DNA from 3 places in the Streptomyces sp. NPDC032472 genome. Region 3 is predicted to be linked to each of the others. Evidence: riboswitches for the same ligand, from Rfam matches in the RefSeq annotation. Region 3 holds a riboswitch; each other region holds the start of a gene.
What was found. A riboswitch is a leader RNA that binds a small molecule or an ion and turns the genes downstream of it on or off. The one in region 3 is predicted to bind cobalamin.
Positions count from the first base shown of each region.

Region 1: linked by a shared signal. The riboswitch ahead of AB0F11_RS02925 (CbtB domain-containing protein) and the one ahead of AB0F11_RS00410 (energy-coupling factor ABC transporter permease) in region 3 are both predicted to bind cobalamin.
Region 2: linked by a shared signal. The riboswitch ahead of AB0F11_RS12560 (ribonucleoside-diphosphate reductase subunit alpha) and the one ahead of AB0F11_RS00410 (energy-coupling factor ABC transporter permease) in region 3 are both predicted to bind cobalamin.

Region 1 covers NZ_JBEZVK010000003.1:140,808-150,068, forward strand. Annotated here, with positions in the region: gene AB0F11_RS02895 (FAD-dependent monooxygenase) at 1-473, opposite strand, end outside; gene AB0F11_RS02900 (BTAD domain-containing putative transcriptional regulator) at 509-3,499, opposite strand; gene AB0F11_RS02905 (SDR family oxidoreductase) at 3,542-4,327, opposite strand; gene AB0F11_RS02910 (aspartate aminotransferase family protein) at 4,556-5,908, shown strand; gene pucL (factor-independent urate hydroxylase) at 6,145-7,062, shown strand; gene AB0F11_RS02920 (histidine phosphatase family protein) at 7,059-7,556, opposite strand; cobalamin riboswitch at 7,571-7,705, shown strand; gene AB0F11_RS02925 (CbtB domain-containing protein) at 7,744-7,956, shown strand; gene AB0F11_RS02930 (CbtA family protein) at 7,998-8,750, shown strand; gene AB0F11_RS02935 (hypothetical protein) at 8,772-9,032, shown strand; gene AB0F11_RS02940 (hypothetical protein) at 9,184-9,261, shown strand, end outside.
Region 2 covers NZ_JBEZVK010000015.1:90,938-100,198, reverse strand. Annotated here, with positions in the region: gene AB0F11_RS12570 (Uma2 family endonuclease) at 1-221, opposite strand, end outside; gene AB0F11_RS12565 (GNAT family N-acetyltransferase) at 300-797, shown strand; cobalamin riboswitch at 857-988, shown strand; gene AB0F11_RS12560 (ribonucleoside-diphosphate reductase subunit alpha) at 1,135-3,552, shown strand; gene AB0F11_RS12555 (ribonucleotide-diphosphate reductase subunit beta) at 3,552-4,565, shown strand; gene AB0F11_RS12550 (hypothetical protein) at 4,649-5,404, opposite strand; gene AB0F11_RS12545 (hypothetical protein) at 5,439-6,182, opposite strand; gene def (peptide deformylase) at 6,317-6,952, opposite strand; gene AB0F11_RS12535 (hypothetical protein) at 7,019-8,008, opposite strand; gene AB0F11_RS12530 (HD domain-containing protein) at 8,114-9,261, opposite strand, start outside.
Region 3 covers NZ_JBEZVK010000001.1:94,161-103,421, forward strand. Annotated here, with positions in the region: gene AB0F11_RS00365 (polysaccharide deacetylase family protein) at 67-861, shown strand; gene AB0F11_RS00370 (hypothetical protein) at 858-2,057, shown strand; partial or broken gene AB0F11_RS00375 (cytochrome P450) at 2,287-3,261, opposite strand; gene AB0F11_RS00380 (tRNA-dependent cyclodipeptide synthase) at 3,242-4,024, opposite strand; gene AB0F11_RS00385 (EF-hand domain-containing protein) at 4,280-4,492, shown strand; gene AB0F11_RS00390 (PadR family transcriptional regulator) at 4,611-5,186, opposite strand; gene AB0F11_RS00395 (ATP-binding cassette domain-containing protein) at 5,273-6,085, opposite strand; gene cbiQ (cobalt ECF transporter T component CbiQ) at 6,091-6,840, opposite strand; gene AB0F11_RS00405 (energy-coupling factor ABC transporter substrate-binding protein) at 6,844-7,209, opposite strand; gene AB0F11_RS00410 (energy-coupling factor ABC transporter permease) at 7,215-7,910, opposite strand; cobalamin riboswitch at 7,938-8,157, opposite strand; gene AB0F11_RS00415 (flavodoxin family protein) at 8,387-9,100, shown strand.

The DNA.
Region 1 (9,261 bases), on a different contig from region 3:
GTGACGTGCACGCCGTCCGCGTCCTCCCGGAGCGAGGTGATCGAGTCGCCGAAGACGTACTCGGTGTGCTCCGCGGTCGCGTCGTGGAGGATGCGGGCCAGGTCGCCGCGGAGGATCTCCACGTCCCCGGCGAAGAGGTCGGCGGGCAGCTTCGCCACCGGCTTGCCGGTCTCGTTGACGTACGCCATGGAGCCGGTGCCCGTGCGGGCGGCCTCGACGGCCTCCAGGAGGCCCATGCGACGCAGGACCGACAGGTGCGCCTGGCCGCGGAAGTCGACGGCGTAGCCGCCGTCGCGCAGGGCGGGGGCGCGCTCCACGATCGTGGTGGTGAAGCCGTACCGGTGGAGCCAGTGGGCGAGCGCGGGTCCGGCGACGGAGGCGCCGGAGATCAGGACGTGGAAGCTCTTCTGCCTGGTCCCGGCGGTGGCGGTGGCGTTCGCGTTCGCGGTCGTGTTCGCGGTCGTGTTCGTCATGCCGGTGAGAGTGCCGGGGTGGGCTTACGGGGCGCTCACCGCGCGCTCACCGCTGTGACGAGCTCCTCCGGCAGGCCCATCATGCGCAGGGTGTCCGGCACGGACGGGCCCAGTGCGGCCACGGACTCGGCGACCCGGCCGAAGTACGACCGGGCCGCGGCCCGGTCGCCGCGGGCCCCGGCGATCCGGCCGAGGCCGACGAGGCAGCGCACCCGGTTGCCGAGGCTCTTGACCCAGTGGGGGTCGATCCGCTCCAGCGCGTCGGTGTAGAGCCGCTCGGCCTCCTGCGGCAGCCCCTCCAGCAGGGCGATGTCGCCGAGGCCGCGCAGCGCCGCGGCGAGGGCGGCGGGGCTGCCGCCGGCGCGGGCGAGGCCGGCCGCAGCGGTGTAGTCCTCACGGGCCGCGGCCCGGTCGTGGGGCAGGCGGTGGTCGCCCCGGTTGACCAGCAGGTCCGCGGAGTCCTCCACGGCGCCGAGCTCCTCGGTGAGGGCGAGGGCCCGGTCGGTCAGCGCGATCGCCCGCGCGCCGTCGCCGCGGGCGCCCGCGAGGCCGGCGAGGGCGTCCAGGGCCAGCGCGGTGCCCCACCGGTCGCCGAGCGTACGGAACTGCTCGGCCGCCGCGTCGAAGGCCTGCTCGGCACCCTCGGCGTCGCCCGCGCCGAGGGTCGCGTACCCGGACACGTACCGGGCTGCCGCACCCGCCCACGGGTCGGGGCAGTCGCGCTGGGCGGAGACGAGCTCGAACGCGGCCACCGCGTCCCGGGGGTCGTGGGCACCCGTTTCGCCCGCGTGGCGCATCATCCAGAGCAGCAGGACCACCGGGTACCGGCCCGCGCGCTCGCCCGGCCACGCGGCGGCCAACGCCTCCTGCGCCGCTGCGCGGTGCCGCTCCCAGACGGGACGGCCGGCCGCGGTGGACGCCGCGAGCAGCACGCAGGCGGCGTACTCCTCGCCGAGACCGTCCACGGCGGCGGCGTCGGCCGCCTCCAGCAGGGCGGCCGCATGCGGGGCCGCCGCGGCGGTCGCGCCGCGGATCCACAAGGCCGTCGAGGCCGCGGCGAGCAGCTCCAGGGCGGTGCGCGCCTCGCCCGCGCCGACCGACCGGCGCAGTGCGGCCAGGAGGTTGTCGTGCTCGGCGGCGACGCGCGGCAGCCACTGCAGCTGCTCGGCGCGCAGCAGGTGCGGGGCGGCCGAGCGGTGCAGGTCCAGCAGGTGGCGGGCGTGGGCCCGCCGGGTGGCCTCCGCCTCGGCCCCGCCGGCCGCCTCCAGCCGTTCGGTGCCGTACGCGCGGACCGTCTCCAGCATCCGGTAGCGCCCGGCGCCCACGGCCTCCACCAGGGACTTGTCGACCAGCGACTCCAGAATGTCGGTGTCCGTGCCGCACACCGCCCGCACGGAGGCCGCCGTCGCGCCGCCCGCGAAGACCGTGAACCGCCGGGCGGCGCGCTGCTCGTCCTCCGTGAGCAGGTCCCAGCTCCAGGCGACGACCGAGCGCATGGTGCGGTGCCGTTCGGCGGAGGTGCGGCTGCCGCGGGCGGTGATCCCGAGGAGGTCGTCGAGCCGGCCGGCGAGGTCCTCGGGGTCCAGGGTGCGCAGGCGCGCCGCCGCGAGTTCGATCGCGAGGGGCAGGCCGTCGAGGGCGGCGCAGATCCGCCGTACGACCTCGGGGTCGCCGGTCGGGCCGCGGCGCACGGCCCGGGCCCGGTCGGCGAAGAGCCGTACGGCGGCCGCCGCGTCCAGCGGCCGGACCTGCCGGACGTGCTCGCCGATGACGCCGAGCGGTTCGCGGCTGGTGGCCAGCACGCGCAGCCGGGGGCAGGCCGCCAGCAGGCGGGCCGCGAGGGCGGCGGCCTCGTCGACGAGGTGCTCGCAGTTGTCCAGGACGAGCAGGAGCGGCCGGTCGGCCAGGGCCGCGATCAGGCGGTCGAGCGCGGTCCGCGCAGGGCCGTCCCCCATCTGGAGGCCGTTCTCGCGCAGCCCGAGCGCACCCAGTACGGCCTGCGCAGTCTGGACCGGCTGCCCTGCGAGCCCTGGCTGCGCGGCCCGCGCCCCGCCGGCCGCCGCCCTGCCGGCCGCCGGGCCGCCGGCGCCCAGCGCCGCCAGCTCCACGAAGCAGACGTCGTCCCCGGCGACGGCAGTCCCCGCGACCTCGACGGCCAACCGGGTCTTGCCGACCCCGCCGGGGCCGATCAGCGTGACCAGCCGGGCCGTGCGCAACAGCCCGGCGGCCTCGGCCAGTTCCTCCTCACGACCCACGAAGGAGGTCAGCTGGGCGGGCGGCGCGGCCGGCGAGGGCGCCGGGGCGGTGTCCAGCAACTCACGGTGGAGCGCGAGCAGTTCGGCCGAAGGATCGGCGCCCAGCTCCTCGGCCAGGTGCCGCCGGGTCTCCTCGAACACCACCAGCGCCTCGGCCTGCCCGCCCTGGGCGAACAGGGCCCGCATCAGCAGCCCGGCCAGCCGCTCCCGCAGCGGGTGCCGCCCGACCAGCTCGCGCAGCTCCGGTACGGCCGCGCGGTGTTCGCCGAGCCGGAGCTCGGCCTCGATCCGGTCCTCCAGGGCCGCGAGCCGGGCCTCCTCCAGCCGCCCCGCCGCGGCGCGGGCGGTCTCGCTCCCGTCGAGCCCGTCCAGCGCGGGGCCGCGCCACAGCTGCAGCGCCCGGCGCAGTACGGCGGCCGCCCGGGCGGGGTCGCCCTCGGCCAGTGCGGTGCGCCCTTCGGCGGCCAGCTCTTCGAAGCGTGCGGCGTCCACCGCCCCGTCCGGGACCACGATCCGGTAGCCGGCGCCGACGCGTTCGATGGCGGCCGACTGCCCCAGGACCGTACGCAGCCTGGACACCTGCGACTGGAGCGCGTGCGCGGAAACGTTCCCGCCCGGCTCGATCTCCTCGGCCAGCCGCTCCGCCGACACCACCGCGCCGGGGCGGATCAGCAGCAGCGCCAGCAGGGCGCGCCGCGCGGGTCCGCCGAGCGGTACCTCGGTTCCGTCGTCGTGCCGCGCCCGGGTCTCACCGAGGATGCCGAACCTCATGCCGTCGATTATCCACCAAGGAAATCACGGCAGTTCGGGAACTCAGGCGGCGGCGATCGGCCCGAGCCAGGTCCCGCCCGACACGTCGACGGTCTGGCCGGTCACCCAACGCCCCTGCGGGCCGGCCAGGAACCCCACCACGTCCGCGACGTCCTCCGGCTCGCCGATCCGCCCGAGCGCGCTGATCGCCTCCAGGCCGGCGACGACCTCCGGGATCGCGGTGTAGCCGGCGGTCAGGTCGGTGCGGACGGCGCCGGGCGCGACCGTGTTCACGGTGATCCCGCGGCGGCCCAGCTCGTTGGCGAGCGAGGGGGCCATGGCCTCCAGGGCCGCCTTGCTGACCGTGTAGCCGATCTGGGTGGAGACGGCGAAACGGCTGGCCGTCGAGCCCATGTTGATGATGCGGCCGCCGTCGTTCAGCAGCGGCAGCGCCCGCTGGATCACGAAGAACGGCGTGCTCACGTTGACGGCCATGAGCAGGGCGAACTCCTCCTCCGTGACCTGGCCGATCGACCGGCCGGAGATGATGCCGGCGTTGTTGACCAGGATGTCCAGACCCTCGGCGCCGTGCTCCTCCAGCCCGCGGACCAGCCCCTCGAACAGCCGGTCCACCGCGCCGGCCTCCCCGAAGCGGGCCCCGACGGCGAAGGCGCGCCCGCCGGCCGCGGTGATCCGGGCCACGGTCTCCTCGGCGGCGGCCCCGTTGGTGCCGTAGTGCACCGCGACCAGCGCACCCTCGGCGGCCAGCCGCAGTGCCACGGCCCGCCCGATGCCGCGCGACCCGCCGGTCACCAGTGCGGTCCTGCCGGTCAGCTGCTGCTCGCCCATGTCCGTACCCCTCGGTTGCCTGTGCGTTCGGTGCCCCCGGCGGACCCGGCGACGAGCTCACCTTCCGCCGGGGCGCTCACTGCGGCCTCACCTCCGGCTCACCACCGCTCACAACCGGCAGAATTTCACAACGCGGAAAAATGATTCCGATATGCGGTAGACTGACCACCCTCCCAGGTGCCCTCGACCCTCCCAGGAGTCCGCATCATGGACATCTACGCTCAGGTCATGAACGCAAGTGCCGCCGACGCCCTCGCCGCCGTCAAAGACGCCGACCGCAAGCACGTCTTCCACTCCTGGTCGGCACAGGAGCTCATCGACCCGCTCGCCGTCGCCGGGGCCGAGGGCTCGTACTTCTGGGACTACGAGGGCAAGCGCTACCTCGACTTCTCCAGCGCCCTCGTCTACACCAACATCGGCTACCAGCACCCCAAGGTGACCGCCGCGATCCAGGAGCAGGCCGCCAGGCTGTGCACGGTCGCGCCCGGCTTCGCCGTCGACGTCCGCTCCGAGGCGGCCCGGCTCATCGCCCGGCGCACGCCCGGCGACCTGGACAGGATCTTCTTCACCAACGGCGGCGCCGAGGCAGTCGAGAACGCCGTCCGGATGGCCCGCCTGCACACCGGCCGGCCCAAGGTGCTGTCCGCCTACCGCTCGTACCACGGCGCCACCTCCACCGCGATCAACCTGACCGGCGACGCCCGCCGCTTCGGCAACGACAGCGCGACCGCGGGCGTGGTGCACTTCTGGGGGCCGTTCGCCTACCGCTCGCCCTTCTACTCCGCCTCCGAGGCCGAGGAGTGCGAGCGCGCCCTCGCGCACCTGGAGGACACCATCGTCTTCGAGGGCCCGCAGTCCGTCGCCGCGGTCATCCTGGAGACCGTCGGCGGCGCCCCGGGGGTGCTCGTGCACCCGGCGGGCTACCTGGCGGGCGTGCGCGAGCTCTGCGACCGGTACGGGATCGTCTTCGTCCTCGACGAGGTCATGGTCGGCTTCGGCCGGACCGGGAAGTGGTTCGCCGCCGAGCACTGGGACGTCACCCCCGACCTGCTCTGCTTCGCCAAGGGCGTCAACAGCGGGTACGTGCCGCTCGGCGGCGTCGCCATCTCCGGCGCCATCGCCGAGACCTTCGCCACCCGCCCCTACCCCGGCGGCCTGACCTACTCCGGGCACGTGCTGGCCTGCGCCGCCGCCGTCGCCACGATCACCGTGATGGAGGAGGAGGGGATCGTCGAGCAGTCCGCCCGCACCGGCGCCGAGCTGCTGGGTCCGGGGCTGCGCGCCCTCGCCGAGCGGCACCCCTCGGTCGGCGAGGTCCGGGGCCTGGGCACCTTCTGGGCGCTGGAGCTCGTACGGGACCGGGCCACGCGGGAGCCGCTCGTGCCGTACAACGCCGCGGGCGCCGACAACGCCCCGATGGCCGCGTTCGCCGCCGCCTGCAAGAAGGGCGGCCTGTGGCCGCTGACCGCCGGGAACCGCATCCACGTCGCCCCGCCGTGCAACATCGCGGCCGACGACGTGGCCAAGGGGCTGGCCGTCCTCGGCGAGGCCCTCTCGGTGGCCGACGCGCACACCGTCTGACCTGCAGCGTCAGCGGGACGCCCAAGCCGTGGGTGCCCGTTCTCGGAGGATCCGCGCCATTACGAACAGCACGTGAACATGCTGAAATCCGACAGAGCACCTACGGACCGGGATGCACGTCAGTCCCGGGGCGGTCCCACGGGGACTGAACGGCGGGGGGCGGGCCGCGGCCCGCCGGACGCCGGGCGTACGGGATCCAGCCAGCCGGACCCCGCGTACCCGAAGGAAGACAGCGCATGAGCAAGCACGTCCTGGCCCAGAACCAGTACGGCAAGGCCGAGAACCGCATCGTCAAGGTCACCCGCAAGGGCAGCGACGGCTCCTGGCACGAGATCCGCGACCTCAACGTCTCGGTCGCGCTGCGCGGCGAGTTCCGCGACGTCCACCTCACCGGCGACAACACCAACTGCCTGCCGACCGACACCACCAAGAACACGGTGTACGCCTTCGGCAAGGAGCACGGCATCGAGTCGCCCGAGGCCTTCGGCATCCTGCTGGCCAAGCACTTCGTCTCCTCGCAGGCGCCGATCCGCGAGGCGCAGATCCGCATCGAGGAGTTCGCCTGGGAGCGGATCCCGGTGCCCACGCGCAAGGAGCAGCACTCCTTCGTCCGCAAGGGCCAGGAGGTGCGCACCGCGCAGATCACCTACAGCGAGACCACCGGCCTGCAGGTCATCTCCGGCCTGAAGGACCTGACCGTGATGAACTCGACGAACTCCGAGTTCCACGGCTACATCAAGGACAAGTACACGACGCTCAAGGAGGCGTACGACCGCATCCTGGCGACCAAGGTCACCGCGCGCTGGGCGCACTCGGCGCTGGCCGGCGACGACGCCGCCTTCGACTGGGACCGGTCGTACAAGAAGGTCCGCAAGCACATGCTGGAGGCCTTCGCCGAGACGTACTCGTACTCGCTCCAGCAGACGCTGAACCAGATGGCCGAGCGGGTGCTCGACAACTGCCCGCGGGTCAACGAGGTGCGCCTGAACCTCCCCAACAAGCACCACTTCCTGGTGGACCTGGAACCGTTCGGCCTCAAGAACGACAACGAGGTCTACTTCGCGGCGGACCGCATGTACGGCCTCATCGAGGGCACCGTCCACCGCGACGGCGTACAGCCGGTCATCGCGACGAGCGACTGGATCGTGGCCTAGGAGTCCGTGGACGGCGGCCCGGCGGCCCCGGACGGCAGCCCGGCGTCCGCCTCCGGTTCGCCGAGCCGGAGGTTCCAGCGCCCGGCGCGCCCGGTGAGCGTGGTGACGTGGCCGGGCCGGACGTCGAGCCGCCAGAACGCCGCGGCCGGCAGGTCCAGGGCGTGCACCACGGCGGCCCGTACGACGGCCTGTTCGACGACCGCGCGGTGCGTGCCGGGGGCCAGGCCGGCCAGTTCGGCGCCGACGCGGGCGGTCAGTGCGGCGAGGGACTCCCCGCCGGGCGGCGCGTACGCGGGATCGGTCAGCCAGCGCCGGACGCCGTCGGGGTCCTCGGCGGCGACCTCGTCCAGGGGCCGGCCCGCCCAGCGGCCGGTGTCCTGGCCGCGCAGGCCCTCGTATCCGGGGCAGGGGGCACCGTGACCGAATCTCGCCCGTCGAACGGAGTCGTCGAACGGCGCTGTGACGAACCGAACTCGTACGACGCCGCTCTTCATAAAGGGAGCATAAGCGGGGTACCGTCTCGGACGACAACCAAACAAGACGACGGTACGACGGAAGCCGGTGGAAATCCGGCACGGTCGCGCCACTGTGAACCCGCCCGCGAGGGAGGGAAGTCAGACCCGTCACCGTCGTTGCGAGCACCACTGACCGGGACGCGTGTTCCCTCTGGAGGTACCTGCCATGGCCAACCCCGCCGTGCCCGCTTCGGCCCCTGCCGTTGCCCCGATCTCGCTCTCCGCGCTCGCCCCGTGGGCGGTCTTCGCCGGCATCCTGATGCTCGTGCTGCTCTACCTCGTCGGTGCCGAACAGGGCGCCACCGCCCTCTTCGAGGGCGACACCGTCCACGAGTGGATGCACGACGGCCGCCACCTGCTCGGTTTCCCCTGCCACTGATCCGCTGATCCGCTGATCCCCGCGATCTGCAAGGGAAGCCCATGAACCCCATTTCCCCCCGCGTCCTGCTGGTGCGGGGCATGCTCGCCGGCCTGTTCGCCGGTGCCGCCGCGTTCCTCGTCGCGTACGTCCTCGGCGAGTCCAAGGTCGACGCGGCCATCGCCCTCGAGGAGGCCGCCTCCGCCGGGCACGACCACGCCGAGGAGGGCCCGGTCAGCCGGGCCCTGCAGGCCACGGCCGGCCTCGGCACCGGCACGCTGCTGTACGGCGTCGCGTTCGGCGGCATCGCCGCCCTCGTCTTCTGCTACGCCCTCGGCCGCATCGGCCGCTTCGGCCCGCGGGCCACGGCGGCCCTCGTCGCCGGCGGCCTGTTCGTCACCCTGAACCTGGTGCCGTTCCTCAAGTACCCCTCCAACCCGCCGGCCGTCGGCGACCCCGACACCGTCGTCACCAGGACCACGCTCTTCGTGCTGATGATCGCGCTGAGCGTGCTGCTGGGCGTGGGTGCGCTGATCCTGGGCCGCCGCCTGGCGCCCGGGATGGGCAACTGGAACGCCTCGGTCGTCGCCTCGCTGGCCTTCGTCGCGGCGGTCGGGATCGCGTACGCGTTCCTGCCGGCCGTCAACGAGGTCCCCGAGGACTTCCCGGCCACCCTCATCTGGCAGTTCCGCCTCGCGACCCTGGGCATCCAGACCGCGATGTGGACGACTTTCGGCCTGGCCTTCGGTTTTCTTGCCGAACGGGCCCTTGTCCCCGCCGCCGCCCCCAAGGAGGCTGTTCAGCTGACGAGTTGACCAGTGAGGGGCCGGTGATACATGCAGACGGCGATCTGCCGGACGGCGTTCTGCCGATGGCGCGGATGGACCGGTGCGGTCCCGTTCTGGCTCAACTCCGTCGTCCTGGTCCTGGCCCCTTTCACCGCCGTCACGCTGCTGGCCCAGATCGGCATCATCGCGGCCCTGGCCGCGGTCGGCGGCCTGGTCCGCCATCTCTGGTACGGCGACTACGGCCACCCGGCCATCCACCTCGCCGCCGCCCTCATGGGGGCGGCGGCGGTGGCGTTCGTGGTGGTCTGAACGGCCGGGTCCACGGCCCCGTCCACCGTCGGGCGTGTGACGCAACGTCAGTCCCCGGCGTTGTCAAGGGTGCCGAGGGGCCGGGACGGAGTCCACTGCTCTGAGGAGGACCGGCCGCCGGAGCCGGTGCATCGGACCGGGAGGACATTCCATGCTCCGCGCCAAGTGGGTGGTCGGCGTGCTGACGGCGGTTCTGCTGGGCACCGGGATAGGGCTGCTGCGGGGAACC
Region 2 (9,261 bases), on a different contig from region 3:
ATCCCCTGGGCAGGGTGCAGGAACAGATCGGGCCGTGACTGCATGCAGACCTTGAGCAGCCACTGGATGATGCGGCCGTGGTCGCCGTCCGGCATCGCTTTGCTCCTGATGACCCCGTCGATGAACTCCAGCCGTGTCCCCTCCCTCTCGCGAGCGGCTATGCGTGCCACGGCTTCGAAATCCTCGGTCAGCATGTGGGGCCGGTCGGTCATGACGCTCATGCCTCGCTCGCCTTCCTCGACGGTGCTGCTTGCGACGATAGCGCCGGGCGCCGACACGCGTCCGGCAGACTCGGTGGCATGGACATCGACATTCGGGGCGCCCTGCCCGCGGAGTACGGGCGGTTGGGCGAGATCACCGGGCAGGCCTACACGGGGGACGGGCTGCTCGACCAGAACGAGGACGACACCTACCTGAACGTGCTGCGCGACGTCGCGGGCCGGGCCGGCGTCGGGGAGGTGCTGGTCGCCGTCCAGGACGGGCAGGTGCTCGGCGGGGTGACCTTCGCCGCGCCGGGCAGCCCGCTCGCCGACGTCGCCGGGCCGCACGAGGCGGAGTTCCGGATGCTCGCCGTAGCCCCGGAGGCCCGCGGGAAGGGCGTCGGGGAGGCCCTCGTCCGGGCGTGCATCGAGCGGGCGCGGGCCCTCGAAGGGGTCACCGCGCTCGTGCTGTCGACCCAGCCGGCGATGCTCGGCGCCCAGCGGATCTACGCCCGCCTGGGCTTCGTCCGCACCCCGGAACTGGACTGGTCGCCGATCCCCGCACTCACGCTGCTCACCTACCGGCTGGAGCTGTAACACCACGCTCAGCAAGGGCCCGACACAACATCTAGGGGGTCGCGCAGACAGGCCCCCCCACATGTATGCTCATCCTCGCTGTCGACGCAGGGGAATCCGGTGCGAATCCGGAACTGTCCCGCAACGGTATGAAGTACACCCCCATCGGTGTCACCGAAGTCCGAGGACCTGCCGACGGTGCACCCGGATCGACCGACCCGGGTGCCGACCACGTCCGGGCCCCGCGGTTGGGCCGGTGGACGCCGCGCGGTGCTGCCCTGGCGGGCCCCTGCCCGCGTGCGCCCGCTCGCTCCCCCGCCGCCGGTGTCCCGGAGCCGAGCGAGGGAGAGCTCCCCCCGTGACCATCGCGCCTTCCGCACCGCGCGCCGAGTCCGACCCGTCCGACAACGGAACCGAGGGCGGGGGCCCCGGGGCCGCGCTTCTGCGTACCCTCACCGAGCTGACCGCCGACCTCCCCGACACCGACCCCGGCCGGGTCGCCGCCGCCGCACTGCGCGGCCGCAGCGCCGACGCCGATGAGGCGGAGCTGCGCGGGCTGGCCACGGAGGCGGCCGCAGGCCTGATCTCCGAAGACCCGGCGTACTCCCGCCTGGCCGCCCGGCTGCTGACGCTCGCCGTCGCCGAGGAGGCCGCGGGCCAGGGGGCCACCTCCTTCTCCGCCTCCGTCGAGGTCGGCCACCGCGAGGGCCTGATCGCCGACCGCACCGCCGAGTTCGTCCGCCTGCACGCGGCCCGCCTCGACGCGCTGGTCGAGCACACCCTCGCCGAGGGCGCCGACGACCGCTTCGGCTTCTTCGGCCTGCGCACCCTGCACAGCCGCTACCTGCTGCGCCACCCGATCACCCGCCAGGTCATCGAGACCCCGCAGCACTTCATGCTGCGCGTGGCCTGCGGCCTCGCCGAGAACGACAGCATCGAGGCGGTCGAGGAAGTCGCCTCGCTGTACCGGCTGATGAGCCGCCTGGACTACCTGCCGTCCTCCCCCACGCTGTTCAACTCCGGCACCCGCCACCCGCAGATGTCGTCCTGCTACCTGCTGGACTCCCCGCTGGACGAGCTCGACTCGATCTACGACCGCTACCACCAGGTCGCGCGCCTGTCGAAGCACGCCGGCGGCATCGGCCTGTCGTACTCGCGCATCCGTGCCCGCGGCTCGCTGATCCGCGGCACCAACGGCCACTCCAACGGCATCGTCCCGTTCCTGAAGACCCTCGACGCCTCGGTCGCCGCCGTGAACCAGGGCGGCCGCCGCAAGGGCGCCGCCGCCGTGTACCTGGAGACCTGGCACGCGGACATCGAGGAGTTCCTGGAGCTGCGCGACAACACCGGTGAGGACGCCCGGCGTACGCACAACCTGAACCTGGCGCACTGGATCCCGGACGAGTTCATGCGCCGCGTGAACGCCGACGGCGAGTGGTCGCTGTTCTCCCCGGCCGATGTGCCCGAGCTGGTCGACCTGTACGGCGAGGAGTTCGACGCCGCGTACCTCAAGGCCGAGGCGGCGGGCCTGGCGAAGAAGACCATGCCGGCCCGCGACCTGTACGGCCGCATGATGCGCACCCTGGCGCAGACCGGCCAGGGCTGGATGACGTTCAAGGACGCCTCCAACCGGACCGCGAACCAGACCGCGCTGCCCGGCACGGTCGTCCACTCCTCGAACCTGTGCACCGAGATCATCGAGGTCACCAACGACGGCGAAACGGCCGTCTGCAACCTCGGCTCGGTCAACCTCGGCGCCTTCGTGCTCGCCGAGAGGGGTGAGATGGACTGGGAGCGCCTCGACGAGACGGTCCGCACCGCCGTGACCTTCCTCGACCGGGTCGTGGACATCAACTTCTACCCGACCGAGCAGGCCGGCCGCTCCAACGCCAAGTGGCGTCCGGTGGGCCTGGGCGCGATGGGTCTGCAGGACGTCTTCTTCAAGCTGCGCCTGCCCTTCGACTCCGCCGAGGCCAAGGCCCTGTCCACGCGGATCGCCGAGCGGATCATGCTGGCGGCCTACGAGGCCTCCGCCGACCTCGCCGAGAAGCACGGCACCCTCCCGGCCTGGGAGCAGACCCGTACCGCCCAGGGCGTGCTGCACCCCGACCACTACGACGTCGAGCTCGCCTGGCCGGAGCGCTGGGACGCGCTGCGCGCCCGGATCGCGGCCACCGGCATGCGCAACTCGCTGCTGCTGGCCATCGCGCCGACCGCGACGATCGCCTCGATCGCCGGCGTGTACGAGTGCATCGAGCCGCAGGTGTCCAACCTGTTCAAGCGCGAGACGCTGTCGGGCGAGTTCCTCCAGGTCAACGGCTACCTGGTGGAGGACCTGAAGAAGCTCGGCGTGTGGGACGCGCAGACCCGCGAGGCGCTGCGCGACTCCTCCGGCTCGGTCCAGGGCTTCGGCTGGATCCCGGCCGAGATCCGCGAGCTGTACCGCACGGCGTGGGAGATCCCGCAGCGCGGTCTGATCGACATGGCCGCGGCGCGCACCCCGTACCTGGACCAGTCCCAGTCGCTGAACCTGTTCATGGAGACGCCGACCATCGGCAAGCTGTCGTCGATGTACGCGTACGCCTGGAAGCAGGGGCTGAAGACCACGTACTACCTGCGTTCGCGCCCGGCGACGAAGATCGCCCGTGCCGCGTCCGGCGGGGCCGCCGTCCCGGCTGCCGTCCCGGCCACCGCCACCCCCCTCCCGCAGGCCCTCGACGCCGAGGCGCTGGCCTGCTCCCTTGAGAACCCCGAGTCCTGCGAGGCCTGCCAGTAATGTCCACCGCCGAGAAGAACCTGCTCGACCCGGGCTTCGAGCTGACGCTGCGCCCGATGCGCTACCCGGACTTCTACGAGCGCTACCGGGACGCGATCAAGAACACGTGGACGGTGGAGGAGGTCGACCTCCACTCGGACGTGGCCGACCTGGCGAAGCTGACGCCGGCCGAGCAGCACATGATCGGCCGCCTGGTGGCGTTCTTCGCGACCGGTGACTCGATCGTCGCGAACAACCTGGTCCTGACGCTGTACAAGCACATCAACTCCCCGGAGGCGCGCCTGTACCTGTCGCGCCAGCTGTTCGAGGAGGCCGTGCACGTCCAGTTCTACCTGACGCTGCTGGACACCTACCTGCCCGACCCGGACGACCGCGCCGCCGCGTTCGCCGCGGTGGAGAACATCCCGTCCATCCGGGAGAAGGCCCAGTTCTGCTTCAAGTGGATGGACTCGGTAGAGAAGATCGAGCGGCTGGAGACGAAGGCCGACCGCCGCCGCTTCCTGCTGAACCTGATCTGCTTCGCCGCGTGCATCGAGGGCCTGTTCTTCTACGGCGCCTTCGCCTACGTGTACTGGTTCCGGTCGCGCGGTCTGCTGCACGGCCTGGCGACGGGCACCAACTGGGTGTTCCGCGACGAGACCATGCACATGAACTTCGCGTTCGAGGTCGTGGACACGGTCCGCAAGGAGGAGCCGGAGCTCTTCGACGGCGAGCTCCAGCAGCAGGTCACCGACATGCTGAAGGAGGCCGTGGAGGCGGAGCTGCAGTTCGGCCGCGACCTGTGCGGTGACGGCCTGCCGGGCATGAACACCGAGTCGATGCGCGAGTACCTGGAGTGCGTCGCCGACCAGCGCCTGGTCCGCCTCGGCTTCGCGCCGGTGTACGGCTCGCAGAACCCGTTCTCCTTCATGGAGCTGCAGGGTGTCCAGGAGCTGACGAACTTCTTCGAGCGCCGGCCGTCGGCGTACCAGGTCGCCGTCGAGGGCACGGTCGACCTGGACGAGGACTTCTAAGACCGGGCGGTCCGTCGGGCGGACCCTCGGCACCACCGGACCGGCCGGGAACCACACGGGCTCCCGGCCGGTCTGCTGTGCTGTTACTTCTTGCAGGTCAGTACGGATACGACGTCGCCGCGCTTGCCCTTGGAGGGGCCGCTGTCGATCACGACGACCCCGGAGGCCCGGCGGGTGTCCGGCGAGGGGATGGTCGCCGTGTGCAGGGGCAGCTCCTTGGACTGCAGGACGTCGGTGAACTCGACCGTGAGGGGGCCCGACTTCGTCGTCCCCTCCCAGTGGTACTTCACCGTGCCGCGGTCGGACCCCACGAGCGTGGCCTTGAACCCCACGCCGTCGGAGCAGTCCGTCTCCTGGAAGGGGTCGAAGTCGGTGTCCACCCGGATGCCCAGGACGCGGACGTTGCGCGAGGTTCCCTTCTTCAGGTCTTCCTCGCCTTCCTTCTTCCCCTGCTTCGCGCCCTTCTTCTTGCCTTCCGCGAAGCCGGTGTCGTACGCCTTCGTGTAGCCGTCCGTGTAGCTCTTGAGGGCCGACTCGGGGCACACCGTCGGGTTGGCGCCCTGCTTGGTGGCGAAGACGTCGTCGTAACTCTGCTTGTACGCGTCGGCGTAGCCGTCCGCCCGCCCGTCGGCCAACCCCTCGGTATGCCCCTGCCGGTAGGCGTCGGCCGCCGTGGTGGTCTCGTCACACGCGGGAGCGCGGTCCCGCAGGGGCGCCGCGGCCCCGGTCCCGGGTGCGTACGCAAGGGCCAGGCCCGCCGCCAGGGGCAAGGCGGCCGCCGCCCGCGCGATACGGGCTCTGCGCTTCCTGCCGTGCGCTTTCCGGGCGGAGATCGTCATGACCGCTCCTTCCGCGTGCCCCCCGGGGTGGGTTCTACTTCGGGCAGCCGGCGGTGATCGTCCACTCGGCCGACTTGCCCTTCGAGGGCCCGCTGTCGATCACGACCTTCTCCGTGATGGCGGCGACGGCACCTCCCGGGGGGAAGTGCACCGCGATGCTGTCCGACTGCACCTGCGGTCCGGGTCCGGTGAATTCCAGGCTCCGTTGGGGATAGACCTGCGTGCCCCCCGCCCAGTGGTAGTGCAGGGTGCCCTTGCCGGTTGCCGTGAACGTGGCCCGGAATTGGATGAGGTCCGTCTCGCAGCTGGCCTCCACGGCGGCGACGGTGAGCTCGTCGACCGTCACGTTCCGCGCGGAGTCGCCCTTCCGCTTGCCCTTCTTCGCGGTCTCCTTGAAGCCGGCCTCGTACCCGGACTTGTAGCCCTTCTTGTAGGCCTTGGCCTGGAGCACCCCGCACTCCTCGCTCAGGCCCGGCTTCGGCTCGAAGGAGTCGTCGTAGCTCTTCCTGTACGTGTCCGCGGTGCCGTCGGCACGGCCGTCCGCGAGCCCTTCGGTACGCCCTTGCCGGTAGCCCTCGTTCTCGAGGGCCTTCTTGTCGCACGCGGGGCGTAGCGCGGTGGCGGCCGCCTGCCCGACCGGCGGGGCCGAGGCGTACGCGTCGGCCGCCGCACCCGGCGCGTACGCGAGGACCAGCCCCGCGGCCAACGGCAGTGCTGCTGCCCGCAGGGCGCGCACCGCGCGGCGGGGGCCGCGGGGCGCGCCGGCGGAGTCGCTCATGACCGCTCCTTCCGCGTGCCCCCTCGGGTGGGTTGCGGCGTGCGTCACGTCACTTCCATGCTGTCCCCGCCGGGGGGCGGTGTCGACCCGGGCCCGGGGGCCCGCCGGCCGGCGCCGCTGCGGTCGTAGCGCGCCTACTCGTTCGGGACGGTCTCGTAGCGCGGGGTGCCCTCGGCCATCTGGCGCAGGGCGTCCTTGCGGTCCCGCTTGGAGAGCCGGTCGATGTACAGGTAGCCGTACAGGTGGTCGGTCTCGTGCTGGAGGCAGCGCGCGAAGTAGCCGGTGCCGCGGACCTTGATGGGGTTGCCCTGCGCGTCCTGGCCGGTCACCTCGGCGTAGTCCGGGCGGGCCAGGGAGGCGTACGCGGTCGGGACCGACAGGCAGCCCTCGTTGGAGTCGTCGAGCACGCGGGAGCCGGCGGGCAGCTCCACGAGCTTCGGGTTGACCACGACACCGGTGTGGCGCACGCCGTCGTCGTCGGGGCAGTCGTAGACGAAGACCTTGGCGTCCACGCCGATCTGGTTCGCGGCCAGGCCCACGCCCTCGGCGGCCTTCTGGCTGGCGAACATGTCGTCGATCAGCTGGGCCAGTTCGTCGCCGAACTCGGTGACGTCCTTGCACTCGCGGTGCAGCACCGGGTTGCCGACCACCGTGATCGGGCGGGCGGTGCCGCGCTCGCGGTGGGCGAGCTCGCGCTCCGCACAGTTCTCGGTGTCCACGACGTACCCGTCGTTCACGACCTCGACGACCTCGTTCTCCTGCTGCGCCATGTCCGACGTACGCCTTCCGTAAATCCACCCGTTCACCAATGTGCCGGTACAGCCTACGGTGCCGCTTCAGCAGACTTCTTCGAGATCCCGCCACTCCCGGGTGTCCGGGCTGTCGGCGACCCAGCCGTCGAGCAGGCCGCGCACCAGCCCGGCGGGTGCGGCGATGCCGCATTCGCGCTCCGGGACCCACAGCGAGCCGGAGCCGGCCGTACGGTGCCCCAGCGGGCCGGGGTGGCCCGGTTCGCTGTGGTCGTGCGGGTCCAGGTGCTCGCCGTCGCCCTCGCCGCTCGGCATGACGCTCTCCGAGCAGGTCCGGCACAGCAGCCGCACCGAGGACGACCAGTCCTCGGCGGCGAAGCCCGCGTCGGAGGCCAGCTGCTCCAGGGCGTCGCGGTCCGCCTCGGAGGCCGCTTCGAGCAGCACCACCCAGGTCGGTACCGGGGACGGCGCCCACAGCTCGATCTCGTCGAAGACCGGGTACGAGGGGCCGGCCGCGGTGACGCGCTCGCCGTGGGGGACCCCGTCGTGCAGGACGACCTCGCCCCAGCGCCGCCCGGAGGACGGCAGCGGGATCGACAGCACCTCGATGCGGGCCGGGTCCAGCCGGCGGCCCCACACCACCTCGGCCTCGCCCTCGGGCGAGAGCCGGACGGCGGCGCTGCCGAGCTCCATGCCGACCGGTTCGCCGCCCTTGCCGTGCGGGTCCCCGGGCACCTTCAGCCCGTACGCCTGCCAGGCACGCCGGGCCAGCGGCCAGTCCTGCAGCGCAGTGGCGGCGATGCCGACGTTCCACCAGTCGGGGGCGCCGGCCTCGCGGTCGAGCAGGGCCACGGCGCGCAGTCCGGCGGCCCGCGCCTGTTCCCAGTCGTGGCGGAACTTGTGCAGCAGCGCCAGGTTGAACCAGGACTCCGACAGCCAGGGCTCCAGGTCGGCGGCTCTGGTCAGCAGGGCGCCCGCGTCCTCGTACCGACCGTCGCCGATCAGCGTGAACGCGCGGTCGGTGGCCTGCCGCCACGAGGCGGAGGGCCGATGCCGTACCTTCCCGAAGATCCTCACGATTCCCGCCTGCTTGGGGACAACGGTGCAGCCTTGCGGACACCCACGGACGCTCCTACTGGCATCCAACCATGCCCACTCGGACGGCCGCTCATTACCCATGGGTTACCCAGGTGGAACGGGAACAACTCTGTCACGTCCACCCCTGGCCAGAACCCTTGCGAGGCATTCGACGACCTCCGGTTGGTAGTCGCGCCCGGTGCCCAGCCGGAGCTGTTCCAGTGCGGCCAGTGAGCCGCCCGGGTGACGGGCCCCGCCGGCCAGGTCGTCGTACGCGTTGACCGCGCGCACGATGCGTGCGGCGACGGGCTGCTCCCGGTACGGGTCCGCCTGCCGCTCCACCACGACGGCGACCTCGGCGGGCACCCCGCTCTGCCGGACCACCTCCCCGCCGAGCCCGGCGATCCGGCGGGCCTCGGCCGCGGGCAGGTGGGCGGTGGCGCCGCCCGGGACCGGGTCGAGGAGGGACAGCTGGCCGATGTCGTGCATCAGCGCGGCGTACTCCAGCACCCTGAGCTCCCGCTGCGACAGCCCCAGCTCCCGGCCGACGGCGCAGCTCAGCGCGGCGACCCGGCGGGCGTGGCCGGGTCGGGTGCAGCCGGCGATCTCGGTGGCGCGGGCCAGGGAGGTGATGGTCTGGCGGTAGGCGGTGCGGACCTCGGCGATCCGGTGGAAGGACAGCTGGGTCAGCAGCAGCGGCACGCAGAAGACGGGCAGCGCCCACAGCCCCGCGGCGGCCGTGCCGAGGGCCGTCACGGCTGCGGTGGCGCCGATCGCCGAGCCGATGCCCGGCCGGGCGTACAGCTCGTCGCGCAGCAGCGGCCCGTACGGCCGGCCCGTGCGGGCCCGGGCCGTGGCGGCGGCGAGCACGGCGTCGCACAGGGCGGTCAGGAGCAGCACGGGGACGAGGTGGAGGACCACCCCCGGGCCCTGGCCGAGCCACTGCTCCAGGCGTCCGGCGTCGTGCAGCGGCCGGCAGCAGGCGGCGGCGAAGGCGACGGTGAGGACGTGGCGGGCCAGGTGGTCGGCGGCGGGCCCGCGGCCCCGGGCGATGTGCGGGACGATCCCGACCAGAGTGGCGGCCACCACGACGGCGACGGTCTGGAGCACCCCGTGGTGGGCGGGCTGCGCCGCGTCCCGGCCGAGCAGGGCGTACGCGAGGGACGCGGCGGCGCCGAGCGGCGCGGGCCGGCGGTCCTCGGCGGGCGGCGGCCCGGTTCCGGGGCCGGGAGCGGCCGGGGTGTCGCGGCGGG
Region 3 (9,261 bases):
CTTCGGTGAACGCCCCGAATTGGGTCAATCGTTATTTTTCAGGTCATCCGCCCCTTAAATGGGCGCGTGCCCTGCTCTCCGGACCGCCGAACAGCCCTCCGCGCCGGCGCGGCCGCCGCCGTCGGCGCCCTCGCCACCGCCTGTGGGGCGGGTCCGGGCGACCCGGCCCCCGCCCGCTCCGCGGCCCCCGCCGGGCAGGCCGCCGGGCACGCCCCCGCCGAGTCCGGCCGCGCCCCGGCCCCGCGCCGCTTCCCCGGCCAGCCCGACGAGATCGCGCACGGCCCCCGCGACCGCCCCCGCGTCGCCCTCACCTTCCACGGCAACGGGGACCCCGCCACCGCCCGGGCCGTCCTCGCCGAGGCCGAACGCGCCGGCGCTCGGGTCACCGTACTGGCCATCGGCAGCTGGCTCGACGCCCACCCGGAGCTCGCCCGCCGGGTCCTCGACGGCGGCCACGAACTCGGCAACCACACCCAGCGCCACCTCGCGGTCAACGCGCTGCCCGAGGCGGAGGCCTACGCCGAGATCACCGGCTGCGCCGAGCGCCTCAAGCGGCTCACCGGCTCCATCGGCACCTGGTTCCGCCCCTCGCAGGCCCAGTACGCCACCGCGCTCGTCAAGAAGCTGGCCCGGCGGGCGGGCTACCCGCACGTCCTGTCGTACGACGTGGACTCCCTCGACTTCACCTCGCCCGGCGCCGCGGCCGTCATCCGCACGGTCACCGGGACGATCCGCAGCGGATCGGTGGTGAGCCTGCACTTCGGCTACGCGGACACGGTCGACGCGATGCCGCCCCTCCTCGAAGAACTCGCGCGCCGCAACCTGCGCGCGGTGACCACCACGGAGCTGCTGACCCCATGACCACCACCCGCCTTCCCCGGAAGGCCACCGTGCTGCTGGCCGGTCTGGTCCTCGCCGCCCTGGCCGGCTGCGGATCCGCGAGCAAGGGCCCCGCCGAGGCGCTCGGCTCCAAGGCGCCGGCCGACCCGCCCAAGCCGCCCGTCAAGGCGGTCCCGGTGGCGCCGCCCGGCCTGGCCGGGATGCCGCCGCTCCTCGACCCGAAGGACGTGTACGCGGCCGACCGGCCGAACCGGCTCTCCCCGGTGGTCAAGGACTTCCCCTCGCGCGTGTACGTGCCGAACACCGCCTCCAACACGGTGTCGGTGATCGACCCGAAGACGTACAAGGTGATCGACACCATCCCGGTCGGCATCCAGCCGCAGCACGTGGTCCCGTCCTGGGACATGAAGACGCTGTGGGTCAACAACAACCGCGGCCACACCCTCACGCCCATCGACCCCGCCACCGGCGAGGCCGGCGAGCCCGTCGAGGTGCACGACCCGTACAACCTGTACTTCACGCCGAACGGCAAGTACGCGGTCGTCATGGCCTCGATGGACAAGGAGCTCGTCTTCCGCGACGCGCACACGATGGACCGGGTCAAGTCGCTGCCCGTCAAGTGCCTCGGCGTCAACCACGCCGACTTCTCCGCGGACGGCCGCTACTTCATCGTCTCGTGCGAGTTCTCCGGCGAACTCCTCAAGGTCGACACCGAGAAGATGGCGGTCATCGCCAAGCAGAAGCTGCCCTTCGAGGGGGCCATGCCGCAGGACGTCAAGATCTCCCCGGACGGCAGGACCTTCTACGTCGCGGACATGATGGCGCACGGCATGTGGGTGTTCAGCGGAGACGCGTTCGACACGCCCAGGCTGCTGCCCACCGGAAAGGGCTGCCACGGCCTGTACATCAGCCGCGACTCCCGCGAGATGTACATCTCCAACCGCGGCGAGGGCACCATCTCGGTCTTCGACTTCCGGCAGAACAGGCTCACCAAGAAATGGGACCTCCCCAACGGCGGCAGCCCCGACATGGGCGGCGTCTCCGCCGACGGCAAGGTCCTGTGGCTCTCGGGCCGCTACAACTCCGAGGTGTACGCCATCGACACCGCCACCGGCCGGCAGCTGGCCCGCATCCCGGTGGGCAGCGGCCCGCACGGCCTGGCCGTCTACCCGCAGCCCGGCCGGTACTCGCTCGGCCACACCGGCATTTTCCGTTAGCCGGCAGCCGGTCGGGTGAGGACCGGCGGTCGGCCTGCAGCCGGCCGGCAGCGGCGCCCCGGGAGCTCGCACGACCCCCGGGGCGCCGCCGCCTCCTCACCAGGCGACCGGGAGACGCTCCGGCAGCCGCTTGATGAAGCCCGTACGCCAGGTGCGGCTGGGGGCTCTCGCGCTCCAGGTCCAGCCGGCCCGGGTCGGCGAAGGCCTCCGGGTCGAAGTTGGCCCCCTCCAGCAGGACCAGCACGAGCTCGCCCTCCCGGACGAGCCCGTCCCCGACCCGGACGTCGGCCAGCGCGATGCGCGGCAGGCCGTCGCCCACGGACGGGTTCCAGCGCAGCAGCTCCTCGACCGCCTTCCCCATGCGCTCGGGATGCCGGCGCAGGTGGCCGATGAGCTCCGGCCGCTGGAGCAGCGCCAGCACCGCGAGGACCAGGAACGCCGAGGTGGACACCGCGCCCGCCCCGAACAGGGACACCGCGACCGTCGCGAACATCTCGTCGGTCAGGTGCGCCGACTCCGGGTCGGCCTCCCTCAGCCCCGCGAACGTGCCGAGCAGCCCCGTACGCTGCTCGGCGGGCAGCGCGAGCTGCTCCCGCAGCCGGTCGGCGAAGTAGCCGATGTCCTTGTACCAGTTGAGCGCAGAGTCGGCGAACGGCTCGCGTGCGGTCATGAACGCGACGTCCAGCCCCGACATCAGGCGCCGCCGGTCCTCGAACGGCACCCCCAGCACCCGGCAGTGCAGCGCCGCCGAGAAGGGGTCGGCGAACCCCGCCCGGAGGTCTGCGGGCCCGCCCTCGGCCACGAGGGCGTCCACGAGGCCGTGCGCGGCGGCGTGCAGCGCGTCCCGGAGCCCGGGTCGGCGCGGGTTCAGCGCCTTCATCACCGCGCTGCGCAGGCCGGCGCTGTTGATGTTGCCCATGTTGTTGACGAGTTCGGGCGGGATCGTCAGCGCGTACTGGCGCGGCACGCCGGGCCGGGCCGTGTCCTTGAGGCTGAACCGCTCGTCCTCCAGGACCTGCTTGGCCAGCGCGTAGCTGCTCACCAGCCAGGCCGGGTCCCCGGTGAGCGTGCGGACCCGCGCGACCGGCGCCTTCTCCCGCAGCCACGCGCACTCCTCGGGCAGCACGTCGCCGCGGCGCGACAGCGGGAAGTCGAGCAGGGGCTCGGCCCGGTCCCGGCCGGCCTCATGCTGCTCGACGCTCATCGACGCCCCTCTCGGCCTCGGTCCCGGTCTCGCGCCCGGTTCGGGTGCGGGTCCTGTTTCCGGTCCCGGGCTCCGGCTCGGGCCGTACGACGGCGTACGCCTGGTTGCGGGTGGCGCGCAGGCCCCCGCCGCGCCCGAAGAGGACGTCGGTCATCGGCATCCGGACGTGGTAGGCCGCCACGGACGACGGCACGTCGAGAATGCTCGGGGTGTCCACGAAGAACGGGAGTTCGGCCGCCAGGTAGTCGAAACACACCTGCAACTGCTCTGCCGTGAAGGATTCACCCTCCGGCAACTTCGGGCCGATAAAGTGCAGGGCCATCTCCTCGCAGCCCTTGCGGAATTCCGGGCCGGTCTCCAGGAAATGGAGCACGCGCCGGTGCAGTAGTTGGTAGACGGGGTTCGACTGGAAGTCGGAAAGGGCCCGCACGCGGATCCGGGCAGGCGGGTGCCCGGATTCCTCGACGCCCTTGACGATCCGGCGCCGGACCGCCTTGATCTCTTTCGCGGCGCGCCGGGCCGCGTGCTCCGGGCTGTGTCCGAAGGCGGCGAACATGCGGTCCACGTGGAGGTCGGCGTAGACGAAGTCGATCTGCGCGAATCGGGGAGCCGCCCACCGGGCGAGACTGCGGATGCGCTCGGAGCTGAAGTAGCTGTTTCCGGGACTCACCCCGATGAGCACATGGTCGCCGTCTTCCCAGACATGTCGGCAGGTGCGGGTGAAGGGCAGAACTTCGAATGATGCGTCAGTTGTGATCGTCACCTGTGTGATCGCCCTTTATGCCACTTGTCCCTGGGAGCCCTGCGCTCCTGGTGTGGCGGCGATGCCGGTACGTTATGCCGTGACCCCGGAACGCGACAAGTCCAGTTCCGATTTCTTGGGCGGAATTATGTGTTCCGCATTCTGGAGGGGTAATTGAATTTCTTTCTGCCGTCCGAACGGGCCCCGGGGACGGGGCGGCGCCCCACTGGCGCTACCCTGAGCCGGTCAACGAGCACCAAGAAGGGGTGGATCCCAGTGGCGGACATCGAGAGCGCGCGGACGACGTTCGGCCGGTTCGACGTGGACGGCGACGGCTTCGTCACGGCCGACGAGTTCCGGCAGGCCATGGCGGAGATGGGCGACCCGTTCGTCACCGGCCCGGTCGCGGACGCCGTCATCGCCGCCAAGGACACGAACGGCGACGGCCTGATGAGCTTCGACGAGTTCTGGGCCTCCCTGAACAAGTAAGCCCCGTGCGACGCCCCCGTTCCGCCCCTGCCGGGGCGGGACGGGGGCGTCGGCCTGCCCGCGTCGGCCTGCCCGGCCTCGGCCCGGCCGCGTCAGCCCCGTACGTCAGCCCCGTACGTCAGCCCGTCGCGGCGAGCCGGTCCGGCTCCGGGCCGGGCTCCGTCATGTCCTCGACCTCGGCGAGGGCCTCCTCCAGCCATCGCAGCCAGAACGTCTCCAGGCCGGTCCCGCCGTGCAGCACGAGCCGGCGCAGCCTGTCCTCGTCGGAGTCCCGCTCCGGCGGGAAGTCCTTGGCCTCGATGGCCTCGTACACCGCCAGCTGCCTGCGGTGCAGCTCCAGGTGGCGCCGCAGCTCCGCGGCCAGCCCCTGCGGCCCCACGACGGCCGCCGCCCGGATCCGCAGCAGCAACGGATCCCGGATCGCCTTCGGGTCCTGGCTCTCGCCGACCCACCGGGCGAGCTCCGCGCCGCCGGCCGGCAGCACCTCGTACTCCTTCTTCTGCCCCCGTACGGGCACCTCGCCGGGCAGCGCCCGGATCAGCCCGGCCTCCTCCAGCCGGCCGAGCTCCCGGTAGATCTGCTGGTGCGTCGCGGACCAGAAGTATCCGATCGACCTGTCGAACCGCCGGGTCAGCTCCAGCCCCGACGAGGGCTTCTCGAGCAGGGCGGTGAGGATGGCGTGGGGCAGCGACATGCCGTCATCCTAGGGAGCCCCGGGACGGGGGCCGCGGGCACCGGCGCCGGGGCACCAGTCCCGACGCCGCCGGCCCGGGCCGCCCGTCAGTGCCAGGAGGCCAGTGCCTCCGGGGTCTTCGGCCCCGGCGCCTGCGCCCCCAGCAGGTCCCGGGCCCGCAGCAGCGCCGTCACTGCCGGGGCCCACGCCTGGCGCAGGCCCGCCCCCGCCAGGAGCTCCGGGTCCGCCAGCAGCCGCGGCGCCGGGCCGAAGCGGATCCCGGACGGGGTCAGCACCGCCGCGTCATCGGCCCAGCGCACGGCCAGGTCGACGTCGTGCGTGGCCATGACCACCGTCGTCCCGCGCGAGCGGAGCCCGGCCAGGGTGTCCAGCAGCCGTTCCTGGCCCTCGGGGTCGAGGCCGGCCGTCGGCTCGTCCAGGATCAGCACCCGCGGGGCCATCGCCACCGCGCCCGCGATCGCCGCGCGCTTGCGCTGCCCGTACGAGAGCAGGTGCGTCGGGCGGTCCCGCAGCGCCGTGATGTCGAGCGCCGCCAGTGCCGAGTCCACCCGGGCCCGCACCTCGTCCACGGGCAGGCCCAGGTTCATCGGGCCGAAGGACACGTCCTGCTCGACGGAGGCGGCGAACAGCTGGTCGTCCGGGTCCTGGACGACCAGCTGGACCGCGGTGCGCAGCCTGGTCAGGCCCGCCCGGTCGTACGAGACCGGGCTGCCGTCGAGGCGCAGCTCGCCCGAGGCGGGCCGCAGGCCGCCGCTGAGCAGCCGCATCAGCGTGGTCTTGCCGCTGCCGTTGCGGCCCAGCAGGACCAGCGCCCGCCCCTCGGCGATGGCGAAGTCCACACCGCTCAGCACCGCGGGGCCGTCCTCGTACGCGTAGCCGGCGCCGGCCAGTTCCACCATCGGGTTCACAGGTACAAGCCCTTCAGGGTGAGAGTCAGCGCGACCAGGCCGGCCAGCAGGGCCGCCGAGGCCGCGAGGAAGCGCCACGACAGCGCCGCCTCGGGGACGAGGACCCGCAGCGTGCCGTCGTAGCCGCGCCCGGCCAGGCCCGACTGGAGCCGCGCCGCGCGGTCGAAGGCCCGGACGAAGGAGGTCGCGGCGAGCCCGGCGAGGGACCGCCACACCGCCGCCCGGCCCGTGTGCCCCAGGCGGGCCGCCTGGGCGCGCTTGACCCGGTCGAGGGAGTCCAGCAGCAGGAACCCGATCCGGTACATGACCAGGGCCACGTCCACCACGGGCGCGGGGACGCCGGCCCTGGCCAGCCGGGGCAGCACGTCCGAGACGGGGGTGGTGAACGCGAACAGCAGCACGCCGAGCGAGGCCGCCGACGTACGCAGCAGCAGCTCGGCGGCGTGCCGGGGGCCGTCCGGGGCCAGCGAGACGGGTCCCGCCGCCCCGCCCACCGCGAACAGCAGCGGCACCGCCCCGGTGAAGCAGAAGCCGAGCGGGATCCGGAAGGCCCGCCACAGCTGCCGCCCGGCGACCCCGGCCGGACCGAGCAGCACGGCGAGGGTTGCGGCGGCCACCAGGGGGCCGCCGGGCCAGGGCGGCAGGCACACGGCGGTGACCGTCAGGCCGAGCCCCAGCAGGGCCTTCTCCAGCGGGTGGCGGCCGCGCCAGCGACTGCTGTGCGCGGCCACGTCGATCGGCAGCACCGCCTACGACTCCGAGGCCGCGGGGGTGGCTGCGGCATCGGCCGGGGCGGCGGTGGCGGCGGCCGCCGCGGCGGCCGCGCCCTGGCGGCGGCCCTTGCGGACGCCGAAGTAGTACGCGAGCACCCCCGCGCCCAGCGCCGCCTGCAGGGCGAACAGCGCCGACTCCACCTCGGCCGAGGGCGGTTCGTACAGCGGCGAGAACCACGGCTCGTAGTCCGGCTTGAGTTCGGTGATGGCCGCCTCGGCCTGGTTGTCGGCGCCCGCGAACGGCTCCTCCTTCCCCTCGCCGAGCCCCAGCGCGATCGGCAGCACGGCGAGGGCCGCCACCAGGAGCAGCAGCAGTCCGTTGATCTTCGCGTTCCGGCTCATGCCCGTCACACCGTCGCCTTCTGCTCGCTGCGGCCCGCGGTGAGCCTGGCGACGCCCAGCCGGACCAGGTCGGACTTGCTGGACTGCATCAGCAGCCGCATCACCAGGACGGTGAGCAGGCCCTCGCTCACGGCCAGCGGGATCTGCGTGACCGCGAAGATGCCGCCGAACTTGCCGAGCGCGCCGAGGAAGCCGGTGCCCGGGTCCGGGAAGGCCAGCGCCAGCTGCACCGAGGTCACGCAGTAGGTGACCAGGTCGGCGAAGAACGCGCCCAGGAACACCGACACCATCAGCGGGGCGTCGAAGCGCCGCAGCAGCGCGTAGATCCCGTAGCCCGCCCAGGGTCCGGCGATCGCCATGGAGAAGACGTTCGCGCCGAGGGTCGTCAGCCCGCCGTGCGCCAGCAGCAGCGCCTGGAAGAGCAGGGTGATCGTGCCGAGCACCGCCATGATCGGCGGCCGGAACAGGATCGCACCGAGCCCGGTCCCCGTGGGGTGGGAACAACTGCCCGTCACCGAGGGGATCTTCAGGGCGGACAGGACGAAGGTGAACGCTCCGGATGCGCCGAGCAGCAGCGTGCTCTCCGGGTTGGCCTTCACCTCGCGGGTGAGCGCCCGCACGCCGTGGACGACGAAGGGAGCGGACGCGGCGCCCCAGGCGACCGCGTGCCAGGGGGGCAGGAAGCCCTCGGCTATATGCATGAGTGGGAGACCTCTCCAGCACCTCGTGGATGGACAACGCGCCCCGGCCGGTCTCCTGGCTCACGGGTGCTGATGCCCTGGCTCCGCCTTCCCGGGCGATGCGGATCCCCCCGCGCCGCCCAGTGGCTTCCCGCAGGAGTAGAGCCGGACTTCCCGTTCACAGTGGCGAGGGCCGCACCGGTCTTGCACCGGTTTCCCGTACACCAAGGCCCGCTGACCCTATTCGGCCGCATGGACCCGAAACAACCCGGCTTCCGGCCTCCGGCAGCCGCCGCCCGTTCCGCTTGCGGCCGCCGGGCCGCGCCGCGGTGCCCGCGGCGCACGCGAACCGGTGCCCGGGCCACGGAAGTTCCCCGCCTCGGCGCACGACCGGCGCACGTCCCGGCGCCCTTCCGCTCCCGCACCCCGACGGGCCGAGAGGCCCGTACGGCCGCGCCCCGGTGGCGGGGCGGCCCACGGCTGCACAGGCTGTCCCCGTGGCCACCGAACACGACTACTCCGATCTGAGCGCCGTGTACGTCAACTGCACGCTCAAGCGCTCGCCCGAGACCAGCAACACCGAGGGCCTGATCTCCAGGAGCCGCGCCGTCATGGAGTCGGCCGGCGCCCGCACCTCCCTGATCCGCGCCGTCGACCACGACATCGCCACCGGCGTCTGGCCGGACATGACCGAGCACGGCTGGGAGAGCGACCAGTGGCCGGTCCTCTACAGCGAGGTCATGGCCGCCGACATCCTCGTCCTGTGCGGGCCCATCTGGCTCGGCGACAACAGCTCGGTGATGAAGCAGGTCATCGAACGGCTCTACGCCTGCTCCTCGCTCCTGAACGAGCAGGGCCAGTACGCCTACTACGGGCGGGTCGGCGGCGCCATCGTCACCGGCAACGAGGACGGCGTGAAGCACTGCGCCATGAACATCCTCTACAGCCTCCAGCACCTCGGCTACACGATCCCCCCGCAGGCCGACGCCGGCTGGATCGGCGAGGCCGGCCCCGGACCCTCGTACCTCGACCCGGGTTCGGGCGGTCCCGAGAACGACTTCACCAACCGCAACACGACCTTCATGTCGTGGAACCTGATGCACCTGGCGGCCCTGCTCAAGCGCTCCGGCGGCATCCCGGCCCACGGCAACCAGCGCTCCCGATGGGACGCAGGCTGCCGCTTCGACTTCCCCAACCCCGAACACCGCTGACCCGCGGCCACGGGCCGCGGGCGCGGCCGCCCCGGGCCGGTACGCCTGCATCCAGGACTGGTTCGGCAACGGCGGCCCGAGCACCATGCGGATCCGCCCGGCGGCGTGACCGCCGACCGTCTGACCTGACCGCCCGGCGGCGTGACCGCCGGGCGGCCTGC